Linked DNA regions of Thiocapsa bogorovii. The protein of the gene in region 1 interacts with the protein of each later gene in a pairwise test. Links are inferred from orthologs where the notes say so. Each region holds a gene or a part of one and is shown on either strand. Other genes may lie near its edges.

The links.
Region 2: the proteins of grxD (region 1) and LT988_RS22515 interact in binary tests that used the Escherichia coli proteins (3 or more experiments, as listed by UniProt). The link is inferred for Thiocapsa bogorovii from one-to-one orthologs.
Region 3: the proteins of grxD (region 1) and LT988_RS19365 interact in binary tests that used the Escherichia coli proteins (3 or more experiments, as listed by UniProt). The link is inferred for Thiocapsa bogorovii from one-to-one orthologs.

Annotation. Positions count from the first base shown.
Region 1 is NZ_CP089309.1:2,261,925-2,267,877, reverse strand. Bases 1,649-4,631 are described here. They hold grxD (Grx4 family monothiol glutaredoxin), read right to left. Parts: upstream 3,311-4,631; coding sequence 2,987-3,310; downstream 1,649-2,986. Other genes in these bases: LT988_RS10245 (N-acetylglutaminylglutamine amidotransferase), read right to left, coding at 3,443-4,631; rnt (ribonuclease T), read left to right, coding at 2,296-2,931; LT988_RS10260 (TraB/GumN family protein), read right to left, coding at 1,649-2,122. Also shown: pyrC (dihydroorotase), read left to right, coding at 1-213; LT988_RS10265 (MlaA family lipoprotein), read right to left, coding at 301-1,080; more of LT988_RS10260, read right to left, coding at 1,214-1,648; more of LT988_RS10245, read right to left, coding at 4,632-5,227; LT988_RS10240 (hydantoinase B/oxoprolinase family protein), read right to left, coding at 5,332-5,953. UniProt on the Escherichia coli protein: Monothiol glutaredoxin involved in the biogenesis of iron-sulfur clusters.
Region 2 is NZ_CP089309.1:5,049,754-5,055,510, reverse strand. Bases 1,821-4,607 are described here. They hold LT988_RS22515 (BolA family protein), read right to left. Parts: upstream 3,442-4,607; coding sequence 3,199-3,441; downstream 1,821-3,198. Other genes in these bases: LT988_RS22510 (ATP-binding protein), read right to left, coding at 3,611-4,607; LT988_RS22520 (acetyltransferase), read right to left, coding at 2,849-3,088; LT988_RS22525 (YhdH/YhfP family quinone oxidoreductase), read left to right, coding at 1,821-2,657. Also shown: LT988_RS22530 (fumarate hydratase), read left to right, coding at 121-1,644; more of LT988_RS22525, read left to right, coding at 1,644-1,820; more of LT988_RS22510, read right to left, coding at 4,608-5,757. UniProt on the Escherichia coli protein: Involved in cell resistance against acid stress.
Region 3 is NZ_CP089309.1:4,370,324-4,376,056, forward strand. What follows is about bases 1,728-4,490. They hold LT988_RS19365 (BolA family protein), read right to left. Parts: upstream 3,390-4,490; coding sequence 3,066-3,389; downstream 1,728-3,065. Other genes in these bases: LT988_RS19360 (alanine/glycine:cation symporter family protein), read left to right, coding at 1,728-2,799; LT988_RS19370 (ankyrin repeat domain-containing protein), read right to left, coding at 3,510-4,079; trkA (Trk system potassium transporter TrkA), read right to left, coding at 4,255-4,490. Outside these bases: LT988_RS19350 (YciI family protein), read right to left, coding at 95-397; LT988_RS19355 (inner membrane-spanning protein YciB), read right to left, coding at 399-1,073; more of LT988_RS19360, read left to right, coding at 1,447-1,727; more of trkA, read right to left, coding at 4,491-5,628. UniProt on the Escherichia coli protein: Transcriptional regulator that plays an important role in general stress response. Has many effects on cell morphology, cell growth and cell division. Acts by regulating the transcription of many genes, including dacA (PBP-5), dacC (PBP-6), ampC and mreB.

The DNA.
Region 1 (5,953 bases):
TATGCCGAGGTGTTCGAGCAGGCCGGCGCCTTGGCGCGGCTGGAGGGATTCGCGAGTCACCATGGCGCGGATTTCTACGGCCTGCCCCGCAACGCCGAGACCATTCGTCTGAGCCGCGAGCCTTGGACCGTTCCGGCATCCTATTCCTTCGGATCCAGCCGGGTCGTGCCTCTGCGCGCCTCCGAAACAGTTGCTTGGCGTGTCGTGCCTTGAGCGCCTAAACCGCGCCCGCTCCAACAATCGTTAAGTCAGAGGCGGCCGATCCCATCCGAAGTCATCACTCAGCGCGCCGGGCGCGGTTTAGTCGAACTCCACCTCGTCCCAGAAGTCCTCTTCACCTTCGATCTTTGGCGGGTTTCCGTCGTGCACCCGATAGTGGCGCCGCTGCAGATAGGCATCGCGCAGGAGGATGTAGGGGTCGATGGCCGCGTCCTCGAGGATCTGGCTGGTCGCCAGATAGCTCGCTCGACGGTCGACCGCCCGGAGTGCGATCAGGCCCCAATACACGTGATCTCTGGGGAGATCGAAGACGGGCTCGAGGTTGAACAAGGGGTCGGTGAAGATATCGCCGACATCGCCGAAGATGTCCCGGACACTGTTCGGCCCCAAGAAGGGCACCATGACGAAGGCGCCGGAATCCAGACCCCAGTAGCCGAGTGTCTGACCGAAATCCTCCTTGTAGCTCGGTAAACCCACGTTGGTCGCGACGTCCACGAAACCCAGCACGCCAACCGTGGAGTTGATGAAGAGACGTCCGACGTCGCTGCCTGCACGCGACATCTTGAATTGGAGAACATTGTTGACGAACGAGGTAACGTCGGAAAGGTTGCCGAAGAAGTTGGTCACGCCACGTTCGACCGGATCCGGCGTGACGGCCTGATAGCCTTTGGCGATCGGCTTCAAGAACGCGTTGTCGAAATCCGTATTGAAACGGAAGACGGCCCGATTGAACGGCTCGAGCGGGTCGCGTGGCTCCGAGATCCGGCTCGGCGAGGATGTGCAGCCCGTGCAGATCAGCAGGATGATCAAGACACCCAGCCCAGTCAGTTGTCGATAGGCGCTCGAATCACGGTCCTTCATGCGTTGCAGATCTCTCGCGACATGTTCGGCAAATGCTATCACAGCCGGTACCTCGCTCGATCCACGTCCTTTGCACCGGTATGCCCCGTTCCATCGGCCGCAAGCGAGTGTGTGCCGGTTCCCGATGGGCGTTTCAGAACGCGACCGTGACGCGATGGTTACGCTGTCGCAGCAGGGCGACGACCCCCTGATCGCCGGGGAGATGCAGGGCGCCGATCGCGATGAACCAGCCGCCCTCGTCGAGGAGGGGCGCCATGCGCTCGACCATACGGAGGTTGCGCGAATCGATGACCACTCTCTGGAAGAGTGCCGCGAGACGAGGGTCGCTGTCCGCGAGGTGCTGTTCGCTCAGGCGCTGCAATTCGTCGATATCGCGTTTCAGGTAGGCTGCGGTCAGTGCCTCGAAGATGCGCGGCAGTTGGTCTCGCGACGCGAGCGTCTCTCTCAGCAGCGTGATCTGATCGGACTCGGGGAGGGCATCGAAGACGGTGAGCTGCTCGGTCATGGTTTCGAGGCCCTCGACCCGTTTGCCGTCTGCGACCGCCCGACGAAACAGCAGCATATCCAGAAACTCGCCTGTCTCGGAGGGCGGGCTGCTCAGCAGTGTCGCGACAGCCCAGGGCTTGAGGTCCTTGAAGGCCTCCTCCGGCATCCCGATGCCGCCAAGCGCTGCGGCGGTCTCCTGGTAGAGGTCCGCGGGGAGAACGTCGCGCAGAAGTCGTCCGTCGGTGTAAGCCATGGTGACCATCGCTCGGATGATGGCGGAGGCATCCGGGACCACCTCGAGGGCGACACTCGGGCTCCTATCGAAGGCCTCGCGCACGGGCGCCGGAAGCTCCACGACCCGCACGTCCTCGCTATGGATCGTACCGAAGAGAAAGCTCGGTGGGGCGCCTGATGGGGAGTGGATCTCGAAGAGGATTCCACGGGTCGCGGCGTGTCCGGCAGACTCGGCGGTGTCGTCCGCGTTCGTCGGCTGATCGGCCCAAGCGCATGTGCTGCCGGCCGCTAGCCATGCGGCGAGAAGGAGTCGGGCGATCATTGCACGCGCCGTCGCGTGCGTCTGGCTGCATGACCGGCCTCGAACGCCGCGGAGGACCCGCTGCGGCCGCGGCAAACAAACAAGCCCGACCGAGGCGACGCGCCGGCACAATCACTGTGTTTGGCAATCATCCGCGCGCCACTTATGCTGTCGCCATGAATCAAGAACCCAGAATGAGAGAAGGGATCGCCGCGCGCTTTCGGGGCTTTCTGCCGGTGGTGGTCGATGTCGAAACAGCCGGCTTCGACGCTCAGCGGCATGCCCTGCTGGAGATCGCCGCTATTATTATCCGAATGCTGCCCGACGGGCGACTCGAGCCGGCCGCGCCCATCGCCTGTCACGTGCTGCCCTTCGTCGGCTCGGAGATCGATCCGAGCGCGCTGGCCTTCAATCGGATCGATCCCGACCACCCCTTCCGGGACGCGATTTCGGAATGGGACGCCTTGACCCGCATCCTCACGCCGATCCGCAAAGCAGTCAAATCCACCGGGTGCAATCGGGCGATCTTGGTCGGGCACAACGCCCATTTCGACCTCGGGTTCGTCAAAGCCGCCGTCGAGCGGACCGGATTCAAGCGTAACCCGTTCCACGCCTTCAGTGTCTTCGACACGGTGACCTTGGCCGGCCTGATGTTTGGTCAAACCGTGCTGGCGCGTGCGGCAAAGGAGGCGGGTCTCGGTTGGCAGAGCAGCGAGGCCCACTCGGCGATCTACGACGCCGAGCAGACCGCGCGTCTTTTTTGCGCCGTGGTGAATCGGTGGCGTGAGCTCGACCCGGTGCGGGTTTGGGAGGACAAGGAGCCGACCTGAAGCCGGGCGCGTGCAATCGGGTGGCGCGGCTTGGCCGATCCCCGCATGTGACGGCTCAGGCGTGCTTGGAGGCCGCCTCTTCCATCATGCTCTTGAGCTGGCCACTGGCGTGAAGCTCCAGCGTGATATCGCATCCGCCGACCAGTTCTCCGTCGATATAGACCTGGGGGAAGGTCGGCCAATCTGCATAACGCGGAAGATTCTCGAAGATTTCCGGGTCCTGCAGCACGTTTACGTAGGCAAAGGGAACACCGCACTCCTGCAAAGCGGCTGACGCCCTCATCGAAAAACCGCACTGGGGAAATTGCGGCGTGCCTTTCATGTAGATGACGACCGGATTCGTCTTCACCTGTTCGCCGATTCGCTCCAAAACATCCATCGCTGACCTCTATCTCGTGTGGGGACCCATCTGACAAGGGTCGGGACGGTGAGGGGCTTTTCAAGCTACCCCGAAAGGGGAGTGGTGATCCATCCCGCTTGGGCGCTTGCGTTTCCCCGGGTGGCCGCGCGCTCACCCGAGTGGATCGACGTTGCGCTGCAGCCAAAGCTCCAGTAAGGCGAGGTGCCAGAGTTTGTTGCCCTGGATGCGGGTGTGGTGCATGTCCGGTGCAGCGAGTAGCTGGTCCAGATAGGTTTTCCGGTAGAGACCGCGCTCTCGGCTGACCCGTGATGCGAGGACGTCGCGCATCAGTTCCAGAAAGGGGCCGCGGACGTATTTGAGCGCCGGCATCGGGAAATAGCCCTTGGGACGGTCGATGACGGCATCCGGGAGGAGGCCGCGCGCCATCGCCTTGAGTGGATATTTTCCGCCCTCGCGAAGCTTGAGCTCGGGCGGGCAGCGTGCGGCGAGCTCGACGAGGTGATGATCCAGAAAGGGCACCCGTGCCTCCAGACCCCAGGCCATCGTCATGTTGTCGACTCGTTTGACCGGGTCGTCGACGATCAGGGTCGTTGCGTCCAGACGCAGGACCGCATCCAACAGCTCGTCCGCGTCGGGCTCGGCCAGGCGCTCGGCGATCAGCGCCGAGGTGTGGTCCTCGCCGGCGTAGGTGTCGGTGACCATGCGCAGGTATTCGTCGTGATCGCGGTCGAAGTAGTGTTTGGCGAAGCGTTCGACCGCCGAGCCCTCGCGCTCGGCCGCGATGCGCGGATACCAGAAATAGCCGCCGAAGACCTCGTCCGCGCCCTGTCCGGACTGTACGACCTTGACTTCGCGCGAGACCTGCTCGGCCAGGAGATAGAAGGCCACGGCGTCCTGGCCGAACATGGGCTCGGTCATGGCGTCGATCGCCTCGGGCAGACGCTGCAGGACCTGGGCGTTCGGGACCAGGAAGCGATGATGCCGGGTGCCGTAACGCTCGACGACGAGATCCGAGTATTGGAACTCGCTCCCGGCCTCTTCGGGCGTGTCTTCGAAGCCGACCGAGAAGGTCCGCAGGTCGGACACGCCCGCCTCGGCGAGCAAGGCAACGAGGAGGCTCGAATCCAGCCCACCCGAAAGCAAGACGCCGACCGGCACATCGGCGACCTCGCTGCGGACCTTGACCGCCTGACGCAGCGCGACGTGGATCGCCTCCAGCCAGTCGGCATCGCTCCGGGGCTCCGCCGGGCGCGTCGCATCCAGACGCCAATAAGTGCCTTCGGTCCGGCGGCCACGCGCGTCGAACCGCAGCCAGTGTCCGGGCGTGAGCTTGCGCACCCCGCGCAGGATGGTGCGCGGCGCGGGGACCACGGCATGCAGGGTGAAGAGATGATGCAGTGCGACCGGGTCGATCGCCGTATCCACCCCGCCGCCGGCCAGGAGTGCCTGCGTACTGGAGGCGAAACGCAGCGTTCCGCCCTGTTCGGACCAATAGAGCGGCTTGATCCCGAAGCGGTCACGCGCGAGAAAGAGCACCTGCTGATTCGCGTCCCAGACGGCGAAGGCGAACATGCCGTGCAGGCGCGCGCAGCAGTCGGTTCCCCAAGCGTGCCAGGCCTTGAGGATGACCTCGCTGTCACCTTCGGAGAAGAAGCGGTAGCCGCGCTCTTCCAACTCGCGACGCAGCGCCCGATAGTTGTAGATGGTTCCGTTGAAGACCAGGGCGAGTCCGAGCTCGGCGTCGACCATCGGCTGATTGGAACGCACCGACAGATCGATGATCGAGAGCCGCCGATGGCCGAACCCGAGTGCCCCGTCGCTGTAGCTGCCGCCGTGGTCCGGGCCGCGCCGCACCAGCTCGCCCATCATGGCCTGGATGGTCTCCAGGTCGGCCGGGGCGCCGTCGAGCCTCAATTCACCACAGATACCGCACATCGGACCGCTCCCATGAGGTCGGGATCGCTCGTCGGTGACCCCGTTTTCTGATACTGGATTTGAACCGCAAAGGCGCGACGGACGCAAAGGAAATCAACAGCGACTTATCCTTCCGGCTCCGGCTCGTGACCCCAACCGCCGCCGCCCGGTGTCTCCACAGCGAGGCGATCCCCGCTCGCCACACGAAGACTGACCTTGGGCGGCAGTTCTTTCCCATTGAGCTGATTCCGACCGGCGCGCGCGGGACCGCCGCCTGCGATGCCCCAAGGCGCGACGCGGCGCCGCTCGGTGAGAAGCGTCACCTCGGCCGGGGCGAGAAAGGTCAGCTCACGGACCAGTCCGTCGCCGCCGGCGCGTGCGCCGCGGCCACCCGAGCCGGATCGCAGGGCATACCGCGACACCCGCAAGGGGTAGCGCGCCTCCAGCACCTCGATCGGCGTATTGAGGGTGTTGGTCATGTGGGTCTGAACCCCCGACCAACCGCCGCCGCTGGCACCTGCGCCCATGCCGCCACCGATGGTCTCGTAGTAATCCCAGGCCGCACCGGCCTCGGTGCTGCCGACCGCAAGGTTGTTCATGCTGCCTTGGCTGGCCGCCGGGATGCGATCCGGGATTGCTCGGGCGAGCGCGCCCAGCACGACATCCACGACACGGCTGCTCGTCTCGACGTTGCCCGCGGCCACCGCTGCAGGGCGCTGCGCGTTGAGCAAGCAGCCGAGCGGTGCG
Region 2 (5,757 bases), 2.8 Mb from region 1 along the record:
GCGTCGCATCGCCTCTGCGTCCTACCGAGCGCTTCTGCCTGGTCACCCGGCAGCGCTGCGAACCCTCCGCGAGTGGCTTGTTATACTGCTTGGATATTCTGAACAAGACGCCGCAGACCCATGACCATCATCCGCGAGATCGACTTCGTCCAAAGCATCGCCGACGCGCTCCAATTCATCTCCTACTATCACCCGCGCGACTATATCCAAGCCCTGACTGCGGCTTACGAGATCGAGGAATCGCCCGCAGCAAAGGATGCGATGGCTCAGATCCTCGTCAATTCCCGGATGTGTGCAGAGGGTCACCGCCCGATCTGTCAGGACACCGGCATGGTGGTGGTCTTTCTGAAGATCGGTATGGAGGTCCGCTGGGATGCGTCCGTAGGGATTCAGGAGATGGTCGATGCAGGGGTGCGCCGTGCTTACAGCCATCCCGACAATGTGCTGCGCGCCTCCATGGTCTCGCCCCCCATCGGGGCGCGCAAGAACACCGGGGACAATACACCGGCGGTCGTGCACGTGGAGTTGGTCCCCGGCGATCGGGTCGAGGTGCGTCTGGCGGCCAAAGGCGGCGGCTCCGAGAACAAGGCGAAGTTCGCGGTCTTGAACCCGAGCGAGAACCTGGTCGATTGGGTGCTCAAGACGGTTCCGACCATGGGTGCCGGTTGGTGCCCCCCCGGCATGCTCGGCATCGGGATCGGGGGCTCTGCCGAAAAGGCGATGCTGCTCGCGAAGGAATCCCTGATGGAGCACATCGACGTCCACGAGATCAAGGCGCGCGGACCTGCGGATCCCATCGAAGCACTGCGCCTGGAGCTGCATGAGAAGGTCAACGCGCTCGGCATCGGCGCGCAGGGTCTCGGGGGGCTCACCACGGTATTGGATGTGAAGATCCTGACCTACCCGACCCACGCCGCCTCGCTCCCGGTCGCCATGATCCCCAATTGCGCGGCAACACGACATCTGGAATTCACACTCGACGGCTCCGGCCCGGTTGCGCTCGTCCCGCCGAGCCTGGAGGATTGGCCTCCGATCACCTGGGACGCGGCCGCCGGGGCACGTCGCGTCCAGCTCGACGGCTTGACCCGCGAGGAGATCGCGACCTGGCAACCCGGCGAGCGCCTCCTGCTCTCGGGCAAGCTGCTCACCGGCCGAGATGCTGCACACAAACGCATCGCCGATCTCCTTGATCGGGGCGAGCAACTACCCGAAGGCGTCGACCTCACCAACCGATTCATCTATTACGTCGGCCCCGTCGACCCGGTGCGCGACGAGGTCGTGGGCCCGGCCGGGCCCACGACGGCCACACGGATGGACCCGTTCACCGATCAGCTGCTCGAGCGTACGGGCCTGATCGGGATGATCGGCAAGGCCGAGCGCGGTCCCGCGGCGATCGACGCCATCAAGAAGCACGGCGCGGTCTATCTGATGGCCGTCGGCGGTGCGGCCTTCTTGGTGGCCAAGGCGATCAAGTCGTCTCGACTGATCGCCTTCGAGGATCTTGGAATGGAAGCGATTCGCGAATTCGAGGTGGAAGACATGCCGGTGACCGTCGCCGTCGACAGCCGCGGTGAGTCCGTCCACCGTACCGGACCTGCCAAATGGCGCAACAAAATCGGGCTGATCCCGGTGGAGGTGATCTAGTGGAAAACTATCGGGCATTCCGGATTCATCAGGACGCAGAGGGCCACCGCGCCGGCTTCGAGGCGCTCCCGAAGCAGGCCCCCGAGACGGGCGAGGTCTTGGTTCGTGTCATCCATTCAAGCGTCAATTACAAGGATGCACTCGCCGGCACGGGGCGCGGGAAGATCCTGCGTACCTTCCCGCTGGTCGGCGGGGTCGACGCGGCCGGCATCGTGGAGCAATCCAATGATCCCGCTTACCGGGCAGGTGATGCGGTCGTCGCCACAGGCTGGGGCCTGAGCTTCGACCACGACGGCGGCTATGCAGAGTATCTCCGCGTCCCGGCGACCTGGCTGACACCGATTCCGGTCGGGTTGGACCCGCGCGCGACCATGATCCTGGGCACCGCCGGATTCACCGCGGCGCTCGCCGTGCACCGGATGCAGGTCAACGGTCAGAAACCCGATATGGGTCCGATCCTCGTGACGGGCGCGAGCGGCGGGGTCGGTTCAATCGCGATCGCGATCCTCTCGCGGCTCGGCTACGAGGCGGTCGCGCTCTCGGGGAAACCGGCGCTCGCAGACTGGCTGAAGGCCATCGGCGCCGCGCGCATCATCGGGCGCGATGCTCTGGCCGAGGCGAAGCGGCCCTTGGAAAAAGCCGTCTGGGGCGGCGCGATCGACAATGTCGGCGGCGAGACACTCGCGCAGATCACGCGCACCATGGTCCCGAACGGGAACATCGCCAGCATCGGGCTCGCCGGCGGCCACCAGCTCGAGACCACCGTGATGCCCTTTATCCTGCGCGGGGTGAGCCTGCTCGGCTGCAACTCGGTCGATGTCCCACAGGGGCTGCGCGCGGAGCTGTGGGGCCACCTGGCGAGCGACTGGCGCCCGGCCGACTTGGACCTGCTACTCGGAGAGACCGTCGATCTGGATGGCCTGCCAAGGGTCTTCGAAGAGATACTCGCGGGGAAGACGCACGGGCGGATATTGGTGGAGATCGCACCGGCGTCCGACACGAACGGCGGCTAAGGGCCGGAAGATGGGTCGAGCGAAGCGAAACCCATCCTCCCCGAGCCAACCCCAGTGCGCGCCACAATCAACCGACGGCCTTGATCGTTAGCCCGGCCCGGCCGGACTGGATTCGGGAACCGGCATCGCAAATGCGCGAATGGCGCAAAGAAAACGGCCCGAGCTTGCAACTCGGGCCGGCCTGCCACCGATCAGGATGCCTTCTTGTAGTAGTGGTGGATCTCGTCGTCGCGATAATGGCTGTCGGTCCAGCAGCGCGGCAATGCCTCGTCCGAGATAAACAACAACTCGGTCTTGTCGAACGTCTCCGGCTCTTGGGCCTCCTCACCATAGTGATAGCGCCCGACGACCTTGGCGTGCATCGGATTGAACAGATCCCGCTGACTCAAGACCTCGATCATCTTGCCGGTAGTGCGATGTTTGAGAAACATGGCTTGACCTCCTGCGCAAGGGATTGATCCTTCACCTACAAGTATGACACCGGGGCGACCCTTGGCAAGGTCCGGGCATGCCGTGCCGAGGCGGCAAGTCCGTGTTGTCCTCAGCCGACTTGCTCGGCGGCTTGCGCCGGCGTCAAGGTTTTGATCGACAGCGCGTGCAGTTCCCCGCTTGCGATCTGCGGCTTGACGGTGTCCATCACCAAGCGCTGCTTTTTGATCGGCGTGAGGCCCTCGAAGACCTCGCTGACGACAACGGCGTCGAAATGACTCCCGTCGCCGGAGACCTGGACCTCGGCGCCCGGGATGCCCTGCCGAATGAGTTGTGCGACTGCTTCGATTTCCAACGGTAACTCCTGATAGCCTCGTTCCTATTGACGAACCGGCGAGCAGACGGGTTCGCGCGCTCGCCGCCAAGCTCATTAGATAGTGCTTCGACTGTCACGAGCAAGTTCGAAGAGCCGGCCAAGTGGCATGGATGACGCTCCGCCGGGCTGGCACACGGGCTTGCCTACACTACCCCAACCGGTGGACCCAAATCCGCTCTCGGCCCGGATCGAGCTGCCGAGCCTGCTCGGTGTCGCGGCCGTGGTGCGTGAAGAGGATCACCTGGGTCTTGGCCGAGAAGTCCGCCAGGGTCGCGAGCGTGGCGAGCGCGCGCTCGTCGTCGAACTGAATGAGGATGTCGTCGACGACGAACGGCATCGGCTCGGCCGCTTGGAGATACTGCTCAAGATTGGCCAGGCGCAGCGCCAGATAGAGTTGATCGCGGGTCCCCGTGCTCATCGCCTCAACGCGCAGTCGCTCACCGCTGTTGCGCAGACCGACCAAAACGGGCTGGTCGGCTTCGTCGAAATCGGTTTCGACCGCACTGAAGGCGCCGCAGGTGAGGCGCGCGAAATAGTGGCTGGTGCGCCCGAGGATGGGGTCGCTGTTTTGGCGGCGGAAACGTTCGATCTCGTCACGCAGGATACGCGCCGCAAGCTTGAGCCGGACATACTGCTCGGCATGGGTGCGGATGCCGGCGAGGAGTTGTTGGGATCCCTCGGCGAGCGCGGCGGCGGTGCCCTCCCCGCCCATCGCCTTGAGTGCACGATCCGCGTCGGCCTTCTCTTCGATCAGCGCTCGGTGCGCCGGACGCAGCTCCTGCTCGAGGCGCGCGTCGATCTCGGTCAGCCGCATGACCACCCGATCTTGGTCGACGGCGGCCGCCTCTTGTGCGAGCGCGTCGATTCCGAGGCCGTCACCGGCGCGCATGAGTGCACGTTCGACATCTTCCAGCTCGTCGGTGAGTCGCCGCCGCTCACGGACACGCGCCTCGATCAGCGGTAATTGGTCGGGCGATTCGCACCCGGCTTGACGACAGAGCTCGGCGAGGACGCGATCGGCCGCCGCGATCGCCGTCTCCGACTCGCGAATCTCATCCTCGGTGCGACTCGCCTGGGCACGCAGCTCGTCGAGTCGCGTCTTGATGGCACGTTGCTCGTCGAGCCGCGCGTGGAGCGTCAAGATCGCGTCCTCGACCGGCCGGTCCAGCAGGTCGACCGCGAGCCGACCGAGGCATTCGCGGGTCTGCTCGAGGAAGGCCGCGGCATCCCGATCGATCCCCTCGATACGCCGTCTCAAAACCGCGCCGGCCTCAACCTTCGCCACCGCATCCGCGATGGCCTGAAGATCGTCCGAGACCTCGCCGGGACCGGCATCCGGCGCGAGTCCGAGCTCGGCCATAAGCGCCGTCCAGTCCTTCTGCCACCCTGCGTAATCGGCCTCGGCCTCGGACAGCTCGCGACTCAACCCTCGGGCGCGCTCTTGGAGCTCCGCGATCTCGCGCTCCAGCGCGAGACGCGCACGCGCGCCGTCCTCCGCGGCGCGCTGCCGGTCCTCTGCCAACCCGATGAGGCCGCCGAGCTCGGGCTTGGCGAGCGCCGTGGATCCGAGCTCGACGGTCCGGTCCCCCGAGCCGAGTGCGCTCAGGAGCGCCGCGCGGTGCGAAGCCCGGACCGCCTCGCGGGCTTCGATCCGTTCGCGAATCTCGTCGGCCCGGCGGATCAGCTCGCGAAGCCGCGCGGCGCGAACGAGCCAGGGCAGCATCTCGGACGGTGGTAGCGGGATCAGGCCGCAGGCGGACCAAAGCCCATGCCATGCCGTCTCGGAGCGGGCGACGCACGATGCCAGCTCGGCCAGCGCACGTTCGGTCTCCTCCAGCTCATGCTGCACGACCTCCAGTCGTGCCTGTGTCGTTGCACGGTCATGGACGCGCCCTGCCTCGCGGCGCAGACGATCGGCAACCTCGTCGGCCCCCGTCAAAGCCCCTTCGAAGGCATCCGGAAGAGGTGCTGCGGCGTCGTAGAGCCGAGCCTCGGCGGCGACATCCGCGCCCGCCAGCCATGCCCGCTTCACGAGCAGCCAGCCCCGATCGCGATGCGCACGCGAGAGCGTCAGCTCCTCCTCGGAGGGAACCGAGCCGCTCAGCTCGAGCACCCGCAGGGCCTCTTCGCACCGCAGTCGCTCGCCGACCACCTCCGAACGCTTCGACTCCAGTGCCTGCCGTTGTTCGTTCAGAGCGCGGGTCTCGTCCGCGAAGCGCCGCAGACTCTCCTCGTCGGGCAGCGGTGCGGCAAGCAGATCGGCCAACCCGCCCGACCAGAGACCGAGTGCAGAGA
Region 3 (5,733 bases), 2.1 Mb from region 1 along the record:
TTCAGTGGGATCCGGGATGCCGGGATGTGCAAGGGGGTGGGGCGGTCCACCCGGGTGTCGTCCGTGTTTTGCGACCGGTGGATGTGCTCGGTTCTCAGGCCGGAAAAACCCGTTTAAAGGGCTTGACCTGCACCTCTCGGTAGACACCGGCGTCCCGATAGGGATCCGCCTCCGCCCATTGCTCGGCCGCGGACAGATTCGGGAATTCCGCCACGATCAAGGATCCGGAAAAGCCGGCGGTGCCGGGGTCCGGGCTATCGATCGCGGGGTGAGGCCCTGCGAGAATCAGGCGGCCTTCGTTCTGCAGCGCCTCCAGGCGCGCGAGGTGGGCCGGTCTTGCGCCGAGACGTGCCCCGAGACTGTCCGGGTTGTCGACGGCGATGATGGCGTAAAGCACGTCAGTCGGCCTCCAGGGTCGAGGGTTGGTCCTTCATGTGTCGGGAGAGATAAACGGCCTGAGCGATCACGAACACGATTGTCATCCCCATCATACCGAAGAGCTTGAAATTGACCCAAACGTCTTCGCGTGCCTGGGCATCGTTGCAGAGCGAGAGAAGGTTGCCGCCGAAGCGCTCGGCACAGTCGGAAAGGTCCACATCCGGAAGGCCCGAGGCGAGGATCAAGGCCTCCCGGGCGCCGAAAAATCCGCTGCCGACATAGACGACGAAGAGATTGACGAGCCCGGTCACGATGAAGAAGGTGATCCACATTATGTTTAGGCGCAGCCAAACGGCCGCGGGGATCTCGATGGCGTTGCCCATCATCCGCTCGATCAAGGGCCGTTTTCCGATGAGCTGGCTGCCGAGAAAGACAGCCGCGAACAGCCAATTCACGATTGTCGGTTTCCACATGACGAAGATCGGATCCCGCAGGGCGAGCGTCAGTCCGCCGAACAGGACGAGCAGTCCGAGTGTCACCAGCGGCATGGTCTCGACACGCCGTCGACGCACCCAAGACCATCCCACCAAAACCGCCGAGGCGGCGATCGCGACCCCGGTCGCGACATAGATGCCCTCAAGCTTGTAGGCGACAAAAAAGAGAAGGATAGGAAAGAAGTCGACAAGAAGTTTCATGAGGCTCGGGTCGCCGATTCGGCGTGTTCAACACTGTGGGGGTCATGCTTGCGCCGTCTTCCGAGCCGGCTCGTCGCCGTTCAGGCGCGCGGTTCTCGGTGGGTACCATGAAACCCGAGGCGATCGGCGTGTGCAGGGCAATCAAGCTCGTTAACCGGCTAAGGATACGGCGATCGGGCGGGCAGGGCAAAGCCCTTCAACTGTCGGATCGCGTTCGACTGCCCCATCCCGGCCGGATCCGGCGTCATTCTCGAGCGAATCCATCCGGTTGACGTGTATAGTTGCATCCGGTTTCCGGAATCGACTCCCGCTCACGCCGCCGACTGTCCGGCGGCCCCGGCGGGCGCGCAACTGTCTTTAGAGGAGGCTTCACGTGGAGGTGATCGCGGATTGGGTCGGCACGATCAACGGGCTTGTCTGGGGCCCTCCCATGCTGGTTCTCATCTTGGGAACCGGGTTCTTCCTGATGCTCGGCCTACGCTTGATGCCGATCCTCAAGTTGGGGTACGGATTCAAGATGCTGTGGGCCGGGCGGCATGCTCAAGGCGAAGGCAACATCACGCCCTTCAACGCCTTGATGACCTCGCTTGCAGCGACGATCGGGACGGGGAACATCGCCGGTGTCGCCACGGCGATTGCGATCGGTGGACCCGGTGCCCTGTTCTGGATGTGGTGCACGGCGCTCGTCGGCATGGCCACCAAGTATGCCGAGGGCGTCCTGGCGGTGAAATACCGCGAGGTGGATGAAAAGGGCAACTACGTCGGTGGCCCGATGTACTACATCAAGAACGGACTGGGTCGTCGATGGCTCTGGCTTGGCACCGCCTTCGCGATCTTCGGGGGGCTCGCCGGATTCGGGATCGGCAACATGGTCCAGGCCAATTCGGTGTCGCACGCCCTCAACGGCACCTTCGCGATCCCGGAGCTCTGGTCGGGGATCGCGATGGCCGTGCTGGTCGGTTTGGTCCTGATCGGCGGCATTCGTTGGATCGCCCAGGTCGCCGGCAAGCTGGTTCCCTTCATGGCGATCGCCTATGTCGTCGGTGGTTTGGTGGTCTTGGCCTTCAACGTCGACCAGATTCCGCAAGCCATCTATCAGATCGTGTTGCACGCCTTCTCGCCGACGGCCGCTGCGGGCGGATTTGCGGGCGCAACGCTGATGCTGGGCATCCAGATGGGCGTGGCCCGCGGCATCTTCTCCAACGAGGCCGGTCTAGGTAGCGCCCCCATCGCGCATGCGGCCGCGCAGAGCCACGATCCCATCCAGCAGGGCACGGTCGCCATGCTCGGCACCTTCATCGACACCATTATCATCTGCACCATCACTGGCTTGGTGATTATGGTCACGGGGGTCTGGACGAGCGGAGAGACGGGCGCGGGCCTATCCTCGGCGGCCTTCAGTGCCGGCCTGCCGTCGGTGGGCGGTTACATCGTGACCCTCGGGCTGGCGCTCTTTGCCTTTACGACCATCCTGGGGTGGAGCGTCTACGGCGAACGCTGTGTGGAATACCTGTTGGGGATCCACGCCATCGTTCCCTTTCGGCTGGTCTGGGTCGCGGTCATTCCGGTCGGGGCGATGCTCGAGCTTGATTTCATCTGGCTGGTCGCCGATACGCTCAATGCCCTGATGGCGATTCCCAATCTGGTCGCACTGCTCTTGCTCAGCCCGATCGTCTTTCGGATGACGCGAGAATACTTCGCAGATCCGATCAACCGCCGGGTCTAGTACCTCGTTCCACCTTATTTTGCGTGCTCAGCGAGGCGAGAAGCGTTCAGCGGCTAGGCGCGCGAGTGAAGGAAGAGTGACCCTCTTTCAAGCTCGCGCAACAACGGCGCTGAACGCTTCTCGCCTCGCCCTTCGGGAGCCCCCCCAAAGGCGCCAGGGCAGCGTTACAGCCCTTGGAAATAGCACCCACTATTCCCCGCGGACTGTGCCTTGCCCTGACGCCTTTGGGGGGGCTCTGAGCATGCAAAATAAGGTGGAACGAGGTACTAGTGCGGCGTCGCCTTCGAGCCGCCCTGGCAGGGCGGCGATTCGGGGGCAACGCCGCCTTTGGCGAACCACTCCTCCGGGGTCCAGGTGTGTAGAGCGATGGCGTGGAGTCCGCCTTCGAGCTCGCTGCTCAGGGCGCGATTGAGGAGACGATGCCGCGCGACCAGGCTCTTGTCGGCGAAGGCCTCGCTGACCACCAGGATCTTGAAGTGGGATTCGGCGCCGGCAGGCACCGAATGCATGTGGCTTTCGTCGACGACCTCGAGATGCATGGGGTCGAAGGTGGTCTTCAGGGTGTCCTCGATGCGGGTTTTTCGGTTCATCTGGGCTCCGGCTCGGATCGCCCGTTCGGGCGCGTCCTCGTCAACTATGGCCCCTTCCTCACCGACACAAGCATCGAGGCCGGTGATGTGTCCGCAGGCGACCCGACCGCGTTCAGGAGTCTAGCCTTGTTGTCCCGAAAGACGCTCGACGAGGGCCAGGTGACCGGCCTCGCGTGCGTGGTCCGCCGCCGAGCGCCCCGCGAAGTCCTTGAGGGTACGATCGGCGCCATGGCGCAGTAGGACCTCGACCGTCTCGTCGTGGCCTTTTCCGGCGGTCCAGATCAAGGCCGTCCAGCCTTCGGTCTGCTCTTGATGATCGATCATGGCGCCGTTGCGCAACAGTAAATCCACGATCGATGCGTGATCGTTCGAGGCCGCGAGCATCATGGCCGTGTAACCGCCCTTGTCCCGGGCGTCGATCTCGGCACCGGCCTCGAGGAGCCGCTCGACGACATCGAGGTGCCCGTAAAGTGCGGCCTTCATGAGCGGCGTCCAGTCGCAGCTGTCGCGAACATCGACCGTCGTAGATGGCTTCAAGAGGGCGTTCAAGGCGGAGAGATCGCCTTGCTCGGCAAGGTCGAGCAGTTCCGAACCCTCTGCTTCCGGGGTCGAGTCCGATGGGTGAAAGGCGGCAAAGGCGACGAGGATCGCGATCGCCGCGAGTGCAAGAATACGGATGAGGATGTTCATGACCGCCTATTCTCCGGACCCGGAACCGGGCGGCCAATGCGAATCGGCAACCCGAGGCGAGTCGTGGGAGATCCTGTCGCCGGCACGGATCGAGCCGCCACCGGCGCGCGTCGGTCATGCGGCGGTCGTGAGGGGATGACGCGGCAGACGGATGTGTGTACCCATCGTCATTTCCTTAGAGAAACGTGACCCCCACCTGGAACAGTCGCTCGACCTCCGGGATCCGCGCCTTGTCCTGAAGGAAGAGGATGACGTGGTCTTCCGGTGCGATCACGGTGTCGTGGTGCGCCATCAGGACCTCGTCGCCGCGAACGATCGCACCGATACTGGTGCCCCGCGGGAGCCTGATGTTCTCGATGCTGCGTCCGATCACCTTGCTCGAGGTCTCGTCGCCGTGGGCGATGGCCTCGATGGCCTCCGCCGCGCCGCGTCGCAGAGAATGCACGACGACGACGTCGCCGCGCCGGATGTGCTTCAACAGGCTTCCGATGGTCGCCTGCTGCGGCGAGATGGCGATGTCGATGGCCCCGGATTGCACCAGCTCGACGTAGGACGGGCGGTTGATCAGGGCCATGACCTTGCGTGCGCCGAGCCGCTTCGCGAGCATCGCCGAGAGGATATTCGCCTCGTCGTCGTCGGTGACGGCGCAAAAGACGTCGGTGTTCTCGATATTCTCTTCCAGGAGCAGATCACGATCCGCCGCGTCGCCGTGCAGCACGATCGTCTTCTCGAGATTCTCGGCAATACGCTTGCAGCGTTTCAGATCGCGCTCGATGACCTTGACCCGATAGTTGACCTCCAGCGCTCCCGCGAGCCGCGTACCGATATTGCCGCCGCCGGCGATGATCAGACGCTTGTAGGGACGGTCGAGACGCCGCAGCTCGCTCATGACCGAGCGGATGTGCACGGGGGCGGCGACGAAGAAGATCTCGTCGTCGGCCTCGATGACCGTATCGCCTTGGGGCTCGATGGCCCGATCATGACGGTAGATGGCACCGACACGCGCGTCGACCTTGGGCATGTGCTCGTGCAGGGTGCGCAGCTCGTGCCCGACCAGGGGTCCGCCGTAGTAGGCCTTGACCGCGACCAGTCGGATGCGTCCCCCCGCGAAGTCGAGCACCTGCAAGGTCCCGGGGTTTTCGACCAGACGCAGGATGTACTCGGTGACCAATGCCTCCGGACTGATCGGAAAGTCGATCGGCAGGGCATCGGTCCCGAACAGCTTGGGTTGATCGAGAAAGCTCTGCGCCCGCACCCGCGCGATCTTGGTCGGGGTGTGAAAGAGCGTGTAGGCGACCTGGCAGGCCACCATATTGGTCTCGTCGCTGTTGGTGACCGCGATGATCATGTCGGCATCTTCCGCACCCGCGCGACGCAGCACGTCCGGGTGCGCACCGTGGCCCAGGATGGTGCGCAGATCGAAACGATCCTGAAGCTCCCTGAGCAGGTCCGGGTTGTGATCGACGACGGTGATATCGTTCGCCTCGCTGACCAGATTGGCGGCCACCGAGGTCCCGACTTGGCCGGCACCGAGGATGATGATCTTCATTGATTAAACCGCGTCCGGGGATTTCATGTTGTGGCGTGGCGTCCTTCGGCCTCGTCGCTCCTCGGTACGATCGGCGCGACGCGGTTTAAGATATGGAAACAAAGA